One region of the Shewanella sp. FJAT-52076 genome, then DNA from elsewhere that is predicted to be linked to it. Evidence: predicted binding sites of a transcription regulator. Region 1 holds the regulator's gene; each other region holds the start of a gene.
What was found. The regulator LexA, encoded in region 1, represses DNA repair genes until DNA is damaged. The targets are predictions, from matches to a motif close to TACTGTATNNNNATACAGTA.
Positions count from the first base shown of each region.

Region 2: a site for LexA is predicted at 2,045-2,064, ahead of recN (DNA repair protein RecN). Genes of this name have one in related genera too.
Region 3: a site for LexA is predicted at 2,641-2,660, ahead of dinG (ATP-dependent DNA helicase DinG). Genes of this name have one in related genera too.

Region 1 covers NZ_CP080415.1:4,095,535-4,099,623, forward strand. Annotated here, with positions in the region: gene plsB (glycerol-3-phosphate 1-O-acyltransferase PlsB) at 1-1,486, opposite strand, end outside; gene lexA (transcriptional repressor LexA) at 1,638-2,261, shown strand; gene K0H79_RS18155 (cell division inhibitor SulA) at 2,258-2,764, shown strand; gene coxB (cytochrome c oxidase subunit II) at 3,153-4,089, shown strand, end outside.
Region 2 covers NZ_CP080415.1:1,189,873-1,193,961, reverse strand. Annotated here, with positions in the region: gene K0H79_RS05220 (DUF3319 domain-containing protein) at 1-6, shown strand, start outside; gene K0H79_RS05215 (LysR family transcriptional regulator) at 3-905, opposite strand; gene K0H79_RS05210 (AEC family transporter) at 1,040-1,987, shown strand; gene recN (DNA repair protein RecN) at 2,096-3,760, shown strand; gene K0H79_RS05200 (thiamine pyrophosphate-binding protein) at 3,959-4,089, shown strand, end outside.
Region 3 covers NZ_CP080415.1:1,480,784-1,484,872, forward strand. Annotated here, with positions in the region: gene K0H79_RS06400 (TSUP family transporter) at 1-533, opposite strand, end outside; gene dinG (ATP-dependent DNA helicase DinG) at 543-2,618, opposite strand; gene K0H79_RS06410 (DNA polymerase II) at 2,762-4,089, shown strand, end outside.

The DNA.
Region 1 (4,089 bases):
CTTCACCCACTTCTTCACGCCAATTGGGGACTTTTTCGGTCAAAAAGTTCTGCAGGGTGATGGGCTGGCCAAAGTTCACATAGCCACGGCCAAAGTTACCCAGCTTGCGTATGGCACCAAAAACCTGCCATACGGATTCCTTTTCTTTTTTCTTACCCGACAGCTCTTTGTGATAGGTAGCCACTTCCATCACATGGTCGTAACCCAAATACACGGGCACCAGGGTCACAGGTCGCTCAATTCCGCGGATAACCGAAGACAATGTCATGGCCAGCATGCCGGTTTTGGGTGCCAGCAGACGGCCGGTGCGGGAGCGGCCACCTTCGGTAAAGTACTCCACCGAGTATCCCTTGGCGAAAAGCTGATCCAGATATTCGCGGAATACTGCGGTGTAAAGCTTGTTGCCGTTAAAGCTGCGGCGGATAAAGAAGGCGCCGCCACGGCGGAACATGGGGCCGGCGGGCCAGAAATTCAGGTTAATCCCGGCAGCGATATGGGGCGGCACCATGCCTTCGTAATAAAGGATGTAAGACAGCAGCAAATAATCCATGTGCGACCGGTGGCAAGGCACATACACAATCTCATGGCCGTCATGGTGCAACTGGCGAATCTGTTCGGCGCCCTTGATGCTGATGCCTTTATAGAGCTTGTTCCACAGCCAGGTGAGGAAGCGCTCGGCGATGCGCACCAGACTATCGGAGTAATCGGCTGCAATCTCATCCAGATATTGAATGGCGGTTTCACGGGCCTTTTCTTCAGAGATTTTTTTGCTGGCGGCTTCTTCGGCAATCGCTTTTTTCAAGTTGTCGGATTTCAGCAGCGCATGAAACATGGCCTGACGATTGGGCAACACAGGCCCTGTCATCACTTTACGCTGACGGCGGAAATGAACTCTCGCCACCCGGGCAAGCTTGTGGGCAATGCGCTTATCTGTGCCATGTTCATCGGCCATATGACGAAGTGACACGGCACGGGAAAACTGCACGAAGTTATGGCGACCCAGGAATAAAATCATCAAACATTTACGCAGCCAGGTCGGATCTTCCCGCTCAAGCACTGCTGCACGCATAGTGTCATCTTCTTTACCCGGGGTTCGCCCCCAGTAAAGACTTACAGGCACCAGCTGTATATCCAGCTCTTGCTGCTGACGGTGCAATGCCAGCAGTTGCTGGAAAGTCTGCAAAAAAGGCTCATTGCTGTCACGTTTGCCAAACAGCGGCTTTCTGCCCTCCAGACACACGACCCGTGGGGTCTTGATCCCATCGACTTCCAGCATCTGATATGGGCTGGGTAACCCCAACTTGCCGGTCACCTCATGGAGCGCAGCAATATCGCTCACTGACTCGGTTTTCATGACGTAAACCAAGGGGCGGGAGGGATCGAGATTCAAATCGGCGAAGGGATCCTGAGGTACCACAATGGTGTGTACCAACTGCTTCTGGATCCAACGCAAAGACTTAAACCAAAAAGACTCGTGTGCTGACATGCTGATATTGGGAACCTGGCTTTAATCAATAGCGCAATAGAATATCAGACAGCCGCAGCCATTAGCCAATAATCTGAAAAATGGTTAATACTTGCGCTGACTAAAATACTGTATATACTAACAGTAACTGTATAGAAAAACAGGGATGACCATGAGACCGCTGACGCCTCGCCAGGCCGAGATCCTGGACCTAATCAAACGCAACATCGCCGAAACCGGCATGCCCCCAACACGGGCAGAAATTGCATCCAGACTCGGCTTTAAAAGTGCCAATGCCGCCGAGGAGCATCTTAAAGCGCTTGCCAAAAAAGGCTGCATTGAGATTATGCCCGGCACCTCGCGAGGTATCAGACTGGCGGGTGATGAGCTGGAAGATCAGCCAGACCCGGGGCTGCCCTTGATAGGTCAGGTGGCTGCCGGTGAGCCCATTCTCGCCCAGGAGCATGTGGAGCAGTATTATCAGGTCGATCCTGCCATGTTCCGCCCCCATGCCGATTTTCTGCTGCGCGTTCGCGGCGACAGTATGAAAGACATAGGCATTCTCGACGGAGACCTGCTGGCAGTGCACAAGATGAACCAGGCACGAAACGGCCAGGTTGTCGTTGCCCGGGTGGAAGACGATGTCACGGTAAAACGCTTCGAGAAACAAGGCAATGTGGTGTTCTTACACGCAGAAAACGAGGCGTTCGCCCCTATCAGAGTGGATCTTGCCAGCCAAAGTCTGACTATCGAAGGCTTGGCCGTGGGCGTTATCCGTAATGGAGACTGGCTATGAACAAGCTGATTGGTAACGCACCCCGTCATCCCGGCTTGTGGACAGATTCCGCCGCCAAAGATGTTTGCCCCGCATCTCAGGTGATCACCCAAAGCACTCAATCCCAGGGGCGCCAGGAGATACAGCAGCTCGCCCCAGAGCTCGCACGCCTCAGTCTTGAGGGCCGATGGATAGTGCTTATCAGCCCACCCAACATCGGACTTAAATCCACTCTGGCACAGGCTGGTGTGCGCATGGACCGTGTGCTGCTGGTACATGCCAAAGACGAAGTTGAAACCCTATGGGCGATGGAAAAAGCCCTAACCAACGGTACCTCAAGCGCCGTGCTGTGCTGGACCAACGAACTGGATCCAAGAGATAAACGCAGATTGGCATTGGTAGCCAAAAATGCCGTGGCATTGGGTGTCATTTTTGAAAATGTAAATGCTCACTCACAGGCCAGCGCTTTTGCAGTTAGGCCCGAGTTAAGTCACACCCTTCGCAGTGCCTCTCCACTGCACTGATCATCTCTTCATCCCTTTGAGCCCCGTTATCGGGGCTTTTTTTCGATAATTTTTTCAGATAATTAGAAAATAAAGTGATCTTGATCAATATTTAAACTGCAAGTAATGTAGTTCAGGTTAACAACGATTTGTTTGTTATATCCGGGCGATTATGTCGTCGCAGTATCTGAGGCTTGCGCCATGGATATTGTGTATTTGACCGATATATTCAGCTGTAGGTGCAAGTGTGGTGAACAAAGCTGTAATTCATTAAATAAGATACCAACCGCCAACGCACTTTGAAGTCATCGTTGCTTTTTGTGGGAACCGAAGAGTTTGCATAGAGCAGAGACTTACTGTGTGACTCTTCTTTGTAGTTGCTTGATGCAATTGACAGAGGAGATGTCTTGTGAAGCAATGGTTGTATTGTTTCGCGGCGGCTTTTATGGCCCCGCCCATCCTTGCGGCTGATATGCCGCTCAACATGACACAAGGTGTTACTGAGATAAGTGGCAGGGTCTATGGCCTGCACATGACTATCCTGTACATCTGCTGTGCCATAGGGGTAGTGGTTTTTGGCGCCATGATTTACGCCATGATAAACCACCGCAAATCCAAAGGGGCCGTTGCCGCCCAATTTCACGAAAGTACCAAGGTCGAAATCGCGTGGACTCTGGTGCCCTTTCTGATCCTGATTGCCATGGCTATTCCGGCAACCAAGACCCTCATCGCCATGGAAGATCCCTCCAACGCCGACTTGACCATCAAGGTCACCGGCTCCCAATGGAAGTGGCATTACGATTACTTCGACCACGACTTCGGCTTTTACAGCATCCTGGCGACCCCCAGAAGTCAAATCGAAGGCGCCGAAGCAAAAGGCGATCACTACTTGCTGGAAGTGGATAAGCATCTGGTGCTGCCCACCAACCGTAAGGTTCGCTTTTTGATGACTTCCGACGATGTTATTCACTCCTGGTGGGTGCCTGCATTTGCCGTAAAAAAAGATGCCAATCCGGGCTTTATCAACGAGGCCTGGACCCGGATAGATAAACCCGGCATTTACCGCGGCCAATGTGCCGAATTGTGCGGTAAAGACCACGGTTTTATGCCCATAGTGGTTGAGGTATTGCCCGAAGCAGAGTTTGACGCCTGGGTTGAAAACCAGAAGCAACTGGCAAGCAACGCCGCTGCCCAAGCCGCTGCGGCATTGAACCAAACCCTTTCCATGGAAGAACTGATGGCGCAGGGTGAAAAGGTGTACATGGCCAGCTGCGCCGCCTGCCACCAACCCAATGGTATGGGCCTGCCCGGCGTATTCCCCGCCCTTAAGGACAGTGCCATTGCCA
Region 2 (4,089 bases), 1.4 Mb from region 1:
GGTTAAGCGTCCATCGCAAATAACCCCGGCGCCCGCGACTTCATAAAATCGATAAAGGCTTTCACCTTGGCAGGTTGTTGCTGCCGCTGGTGACACAAAATCGAGATCCGCCGCGTTTCTCCCCGCCAATCCGGCAATACAGGCAGCAGCAACCCGCGTTGCAGCTCCTGCTTAAAGAAGAGTTCCGGCCCATACAAGATACCACCATCATCCACACAGGCGCTGATAGCCCCCTGCAGATCGGTCAGCGTCAGGCTCGCGGGTCCGTCATAATAAAAAGCCTCTCCCTGAGGATGCCTCAGCGACCAGTTATATAAAGGCCACACCTTGATAATATCGTGAGCGGCAAGGCTGCTGGGATGAGTTGGCATACTGCGGCGCTGCAGATAGTCAGGTGATGCCACCAGGCGGTAATCCAGCGTCCCAAGCGGTACCGCTATCCAGGAGGAGTCCGGTTGAATACCGCCCACGATGGCGATATCGATGCCTTTGTCGATAAGGTCGACTACCTCGTTTTTTTGGGTGATATGCAGCCTGATACCCGGATATTCCCGCCGAAACTCGTTGATGGTTTTCATAAAAATCATCGAGATGATGGAGATGGGGGCAGCAATACGCAACGTGCCTTCGAGCGGGTCTTCGCCATCTCCATAAAGCGCATCCACTGCGCTCACCAGGGATTTGTAGCGCTCGTAAAGCGCCATTCCTTCCTCGGTGAGGCGAATTTTGCGGGTACTTCGCATCAATAGCTGACGACCGCGGTTTTCTTCCAGGCGGGATAATTTGCGGCTGACGGTTGCCACAGGCATCGAGAGACGATCCGCCACCGCAGACAGGCTACCGGCATCCACCAACTGCACAAAGAGGTAAATCAATTCAAGTTCGCTACCCGGATGCTCTCTCATGCCGTTTCCCGCCGTTAATCATGGATATGCCTGCGACCAAGGACCAATGGTCAGCTCGCATCATGATATGCTAATTTGCCTGCCGAGCCCCACTGCAAAGGGGGAAATTGTGATCTGCCGAGGCCCCTGCTGTGATGTTCAACCTCCTCATTCCGCTGCTCGCTGTTGTTGCCGTGATGATTGCGGGCGCTGCCAGCTCCAGACTCCTTCCAGGCTGGTTAGAGCGTTTTCTCAATCAATACGTGTATTACCTGGCATTTCCGGCCATCCTGTATGTGAGCCTGGCCAATACTCCCATTGAAGAAATTCTCAACCCCGGATTTGTGCTGGGTTATCTGCTTGCCATGGTGGTGACCTATGTATTGGTGCAGCTGTGGTCACTGAAACATGAACAGGGACAAACCCGTCCCGCGAGCCTGCGAGCCCTGTCGGCCACCTTCGGCAACACCGCGTTTATCGGTATCCCCGTGCTGGCGATGCTGTTTCCGAATAATCCGCAGGCACTGATGGCTGCTGCGCTGGCAAGCCTTTTATCAGTCTTGATGTTTGCCGTTACCGTGGTGCAATTAAGACTCGCGACCCAACCTCTGACCGGCATGGCACGGTTAAGCCTTGCGCTGCGGGTGGTGAGCAGAAATCCCGTGGTCATCGGCTGTGCCCTCGGGGTATTGGCCTCGGCGATGCAGTTTTCACTGCCTTCGATACCGGATACCCTGGTGACATGGATAGGTAAAAGCTCCAGTCCCTGCGCGCTCTTTGCCATTGGCATAGCGCTGGCCCGCTCCATGCGAGAGCCTGAACAAACTCAGACGGGCGTGCCCTTCTGGCACGTAAATCTGGCGAAACTGGCTTTGCAGCCACTGCTGGTATGGCTACTCTTCAGTTGGTTGGGGGTGAGTGCGCAGCTGACCGTGATGGGCGTGCTGCTTTCCGCCATGCCCACTGCCGCCAGCGTTTACCTGCTGGCCTATCAGGATAAAACCCTGGAAAAGCAAATCGCCCGGGGCATAGTGGCAGGTACGCTGCTGACGCTTTTCAGCCTGCCTCTGCTGACGATGGGATTAAACCTGATAACTCAGTAGCCAAAAATTTTTCATGTCGGGGTTGCGGGACGATTTACTGTACAAAAAATCAGTATATACTGTTTATCAATACAGTACTTTGATTGCTAATCACACAGGATTGCCGTCATGCTTTGTCAGCTCAGCATCAATAACTTTGCCATTGTTCGCTTTCTGGAATTGGACTTCCGTCCGGGTATGACCAGTATTACCGGTGAAACCGGTGCCGGTAAGTCCATCGCCATTGATGCCCTGGGGTTGTGCCTGGGTAACCGCGCAGACGCCGGTGCCGTGCGCCCCGGTGCCAGCAAAACCGAGGTCAGCGCCCGCTTCTCTCTGGATGATGTGCCCCTGGCCCGACGCTGGCTGGAGGATAACGATCTTGAGCTGGACGACGAATGTATTCTCAGGCGCACCATCACTGCCGATGGCCGTTCACGGGCCTACATCAATGGCAATCCTGTTCCCCTGTCACAGCTCAAATCCCTTGGGCAATATCTGGTGGGGATCCACGGCCAGCATGCACACCACGCCCTCTTAAAAAACGAACACCAACTGACACTGCTGGACAGCTACGCCAACCACCGCATGCTGCAGGAGTCGGTCGCCAGCGCCTACCAGCGCTGCCGTCAGGTCGAAGCCGAATTAAGGCAGCTCGAGCAAAGTCAGCAGGAACGCATTGCCCGCAAACAGCTGCTGCAGTATCAGGTTGAAGAATTGGACGAATTTGCCTTGATGGAAGGAGAGTTCGAACAAATCGAGGCAGAACACAAACGCCTCGCCAATGGCACCGCCCTGATTGAAGACTGTCAGCACACCCTGTCGCTGCTCAGTGAATCCGATGAAGGCAATATTGAGTCGCTGCTAAACCGAGCCTTATCCCTTGCTGCAACCCTGGAGTCGCTCGACCCAACCCTGGCCCCCATAGGAAATATGCTCAATGACGCCCTTATTCAGGTGCAGGAAAGCAGCAGCGAACTTGGCCGTTACCTGTCCAACCTGGAGCTGGACCCGGAACATTTTGCCTATCTCGAAGAACGACTCTCCAAAGCCATGACCCTGGCACGAAAACACCATGTTGCTGCCGATAAACTGGCTGCACATCATCAAGAGCTTGCCAGGGAACTGACTGGATTGGACTCCGATGAGGCACAGCTGGATGAACTGAAGCAACAGGTGCAAACCAGCAGGGAAGCCTATCTCAGTCACGCGCAGAAGCTCAGTCAAAGCCGTCTTCGCTATGCCAGGGAGCTGGATAAACAGGTCACCGCCTCCATTCAGGAACTCAATATGCCAAAGGGTAAGTTCACCATTGAGGTGAGCTTCAACGACAAGCAAATGAGCGCAAATGGCAGTGACAGTGTAGAGTTTTTGGTGACCACCAACCCAGGCCAGCCTCTGTCTCCATTGGCCAAGGTTGCCTCGGGAGGTGAACTGAGCCGCATTGGACTGGGCATTCAGGTGATTACCGCGAAAAAGGTCTCAACCCCCACACTGATTTTTGACGAAGTAGATGTGGGTATTTCAGGCCCAACTGCGGCTGTGGTTGGACGTATGCTCCGCTCCCTCGGTGAAGCGACACAGGTATTTTGTGTCACCCACTTGCCCCAGGTTGCCGGTAATGGCCATCAACATATGTTTGTGAACAAATCCACTAAGGGCGGACAAACAGAAACCTCGATGAAGCCGCTGGACAAAGACGCCCGGATACAGGAGCTGGCGCGCTTGCTGGGTGGCGATACCATTACCGAGAATACTCTCGCCAATGCCCGCGAGCTACTGCAAGGAACGTAAGCAAGACTTTCCAATAAATATCACTAACTAATCAATTGGATAGCCTTTAACACTCACCATAGTGTCACGCCCGGATGACAGCGAGTTATCCGGGCAGATGCACCGCAAATGATCCACATCAACATCCGAAAGCCGTCTCGGTCCTAAGCTGCGAGCATTTGTTGGGCAATCGCCTTGCCCCTTCGCGGCGGATAACTTATGACTTCTATTTCTCAAAATCTGGGCCAGGCATACAGTGAACAACTTCCCAGCCTGGGACAAAGCCTTTGCGACATCCTGTGTTTTTTTGGTTTGAAGCGCCTCTATGGGGTCGGCGGCGATTTTGTGGC
Region 3 (4,089 bases), 1.7 Mb from region 1:
AACACCGGCAGACGGTAAAGGCGGCTGGAACTCAAGGTCCAGAAGGCACCAATCCCTGGGCCTGCATAGCCATCGTAAAATCCCAGTGGCAGGCCCTGAAGCCACTGACGTTTGCTACTGGCCGGTGTCTGTGGCTCCTGTGCTTTGGGGTGCTCTATGGCACTGGGTTTCAACAGGGTGTAGAGGGCAATAGCCATGATGATGAGCGGCAGTAGCTTTTGCAAAATCTCGGCGTCGGTAAGGTAAACGGCAATTGTCCCCAGCAGGGCGCCAATCAGGGTAGCCGTGGCACTGTGGCGCCAAAAGGCAGGGGTTAGCAGTTGCTGTCTGTAGTAGGTCCAAGCGGCGGTAGCTGAGCCAAAACAGGCCGACAATTTATTGGTACCCAGCGCCTGATGGGGAGGGAGCCCGAATGACAGCAGCGCCGGAATCGATAAGAGGCCGCCACCGCCCACAACTGCGTCAATAAAGCCGGCAATCAGGCCGACCAACGCCAACAGTATCAGGCTGGCGGGGTCTTGCAGTAATTCCACAGAGGGTTCCTATTCAATAACCCTGCGATAGGGTGGCAGGGCGTCCAGCAGAGACTTGCCATATCTTTTACTCACAAGGCGTCTGTCCAATATGGTGATCCTGCCATAGTCCTGCTCTTTTCGCAGCAAACGGCCGCAGCTTTGGATGAGCTTGCGTGAGGCGTCGGGGATGGTCAGTTGCAAAAAGGGATTGCCGCCTTTTTCCTTGATGTACTCCGCATGGGCCTGCTCTACCGGTGATGTGGGCACCGCAAAGGGCAGTTTGGTGACAATCAAGTTGGTAAGGTATTCACCGGGCAAGTCGAGGCCCTCTGAGAAACTGCCGGTGCCAAAGAGCAACGACGGCTTGCCTTCATCACAACGCTTTTTATGACTGTCCAGCAGCAGTTGGCGCGGCGAGTTACCCTGGATAAGCAACGGGATTTTCAGTTTGGGGCCAAGGATATCGGCGACTTTTTCCATCTGCCAATAAGAGGCAAACAGCACCAGGCTGGCCATTTCATGCTCAGTAAGTTTTAAAATATGTTCGGCCAGTTCGTCGGTGTAATTGTCGTCGGTTGGCTCAGTGCGCATTTTGGGCAAATACAGGGTGGCATTGTTTTCAAAGTCGAAAGGCGATTGGAGCGCTAGATAGCGACTGCCATCGTGTAGTGAAAGCCCTACCTGATGGGCGAAATAGTCAAATTGGTTGAGTGCCCGTAAGGTTGCACTGCAAAGCACCACCCCAGCCGCCTTTTCCCACAGCATGGATTCCAGCATAAAGCCCACTTCGATGGGGGAGGCGCAAAGCAGGTAGTCCACTTGTTTGGTGGCCGGCAGGAGTTCAATCCAGCGCGCGGTGGGCGCCCCTTTTTTACTGTCCTCTTTTGCCATCATTTTCCAGAGCTTGTGCAGATTCTCAAGCCGCTGCAGCATAAAGCCGGTCTCGGTTTGCAGCGTATCGGCCTGATGACGCGGAATATCGCCATCTTTAATGGCTTCTCCAAGCAGCAGCTGCATTTTATTGAACTGCTTCAAGGCGCCACTGGTGGCAGTAGCCAGGTTTTCCGCGTGGCGTTTAAGCACCTCGGGCAGAGCGCCATGGGTGAAACGCAAGCGGTTTTCCGGGTTATCGAAGCGGGCTTTTTCGCCGTCACAATAATGGGCTACCTGATTGAGCATACCGGCGATGTCAGCGACATGGTCTTGCATGGCCTGAGATGGCGCTATGATGTTGTTGCTCTTGATTTGGTTTTGCAATTTGGCGGCGGTTTTGCCAATTTTCTCCAGCCAATCGGCAGCGCCTCTCAGTGTCGCCTGCGCACTGGAAAAGTCTCTGGCAACCACAGGCAGGTGGTGGGCTTCGTCAATCACGTAAAACATTTCTTCGGGATCGGGCAGTATCACCCCGCCGCCGAGCTCGAGATCGGCGAACAGCAAACTGTGGTTGGCAATCAGCACATCCCAGGTGTCCACATCTTCCCTTGCTTTGTGGAAAGGACATTGGCGGTGGCTGGCATTTTGCCGATGGCAGGAATGCTTATCACAGGCTATCTGTTGCCACAGGTGATCCGGAATGGGCGTTTCGAGGGTGTCTATTTCGCCGTTCCAGAGGCCCTTATGAAAATCGTTGTGCAGTTTCTGCAGCATTTCAACCTGCGCCGTATCAGGCTTGGTCTGCCACATGGCCATTTGAGTGCCATTGTTGTCGCCGATGAGCATCTCCAGCTTGGCAAGGCACACATATCTTTGCCTGCCTTTTACCAGCCCAAAACGAAAGTTCAGTCCGGACTGTGCCAAAAAAAAAGGCAGATCCTGGTGCAGCAATTGCTCCTGCAGAGCAACGGTTGCAGTGGCGATACAGACTTTCTTTTTTTGGGCCAATGCCAGGGGAATGGTGCCCAGAATGTAAGACAGTGACTTACCAATACCAGTGCCAGCCTCAACGACTATGATGCGTCTGTGCTTGTCATACTCCCCTGCCAGTGTCTTGGAGATCTCCGCGACCATGAAGTTTTGCTCGCGGCGGGACCGGAAGTTTGGCAATGCGGCGGCAATATCTTTATAGATGGCACGGATCTGAGTTTTGACTTTGTCTGGCAGCATGGGGCTCTCGGCAGCTCAATTATGCTGTACATAATAACAGTGATTGCTTAGGCTAAGAACCCTGCAATCATTGCTAATGTGTGTTTTTTGACCCTCTGCCCATGGAATTGTCATCCGTTTGCTCCCCAGGCTCCAATGAATCAATGGCTCCAACGCTACTTAAGGGGCGGGTGCTCACACGCGCCAGTGTGCAGCGCGGCGGTGACACAGTGCTCGAATACCTGATTAAAACCACCAATGGGCCCGTGAAGGTGGAAGTACACAATCAAAGGCCGATGGCCTTTTGCCACAGTGATGAAGTAGAGCGAATACTCATCGGGGTTGCTCAGACCGAAGCCTGGGCTCAGCCCCTTACGCTGCAGAGTTTCAGCAGGCAACCTGTACACGCTGTCTACTGCCGTACCGGAGTGATGCTCAAGCGACTGGTCAGCCGGGCTCAGGAGCTGGATGTTGCGCTTTACGAGGCCGATATCAAGCCCGAGCAGCGGTTCCTGATTGAGCGCTTTGTGGCGCTGGATGCGGAATTTTACGGTTACTTCGATGCAAGTGACCCAAGCCGGTTTGTTGCCAGTCGGGTAAGAGCCGCCAGTGAAGACATATCCCTGAAAGCAGTCTCTCTCGATATCGAGTGCAGTATGTCGGGGGAGCTTTATTCTGTGGGCTTGTTTGGCGACTGCGAGCCCAAAGTTATTATGGTTGGCGAAGGGGACGGTGTGCTCACATGCCATCGCGATGGTGTGGATCACAGGGTTGCTGTGGAGTGGGCAGCGGATGAAGTGTCGCTGCTTTTGTCGCTTCAACGCTGGTTTTTGGAGGTTGACCCCGACATCTTGTTGGGCTGGTCTGTGGTGACATTTGATTTGTCACTCCTGTGGCGGCGGGCGAAACACCATGGCATGAGGCTTTGCATCGGGCGATTTGGTAAGCCGCTCAATTGGAAAGTAGAGGATAAACACAGGCCGGAGACGCTGGACTTGCCGGGCCGTGTGGTACTGGATGGTATCGACTGGTTGAAAGCGGCATTCTATCAGTTCGACAGTTTCGCACTCGACAGGGTGGCGGGTGAACTTCTGGGTGAGGGCAAGGCTATTCATAATCCGGATGACCGGGGGGAGGAAATCACCCGGTTGTTTCGCGAAGACAAAGCGGCACTGGCCTTTTATAACCTAACCGACTGCCGCCTGGTGTGGGATATTTTTCAAAAGACGGATCTGATTCATTTCGCCCTCGAAAGGGCGCGCCTTACCGGATTGGAGTTTGGCCGGGTGGGGGCCAGTGTCGCAGCCTTTAATCATCTCTATCTGCCCCATTTGCACCGCGCCGGTTTTGTCGCGCCTGCCATGCAAAAAATCCCAGGGCCTGACAGCCCGGGGGGCTATGTGATGGATTCGTTTCCGGGCCTGTATCGCAACGTACTGGTACTGGATTACAAGAGTCTCTACCCCTCTATTATCCGAACCTTTTTAATTGA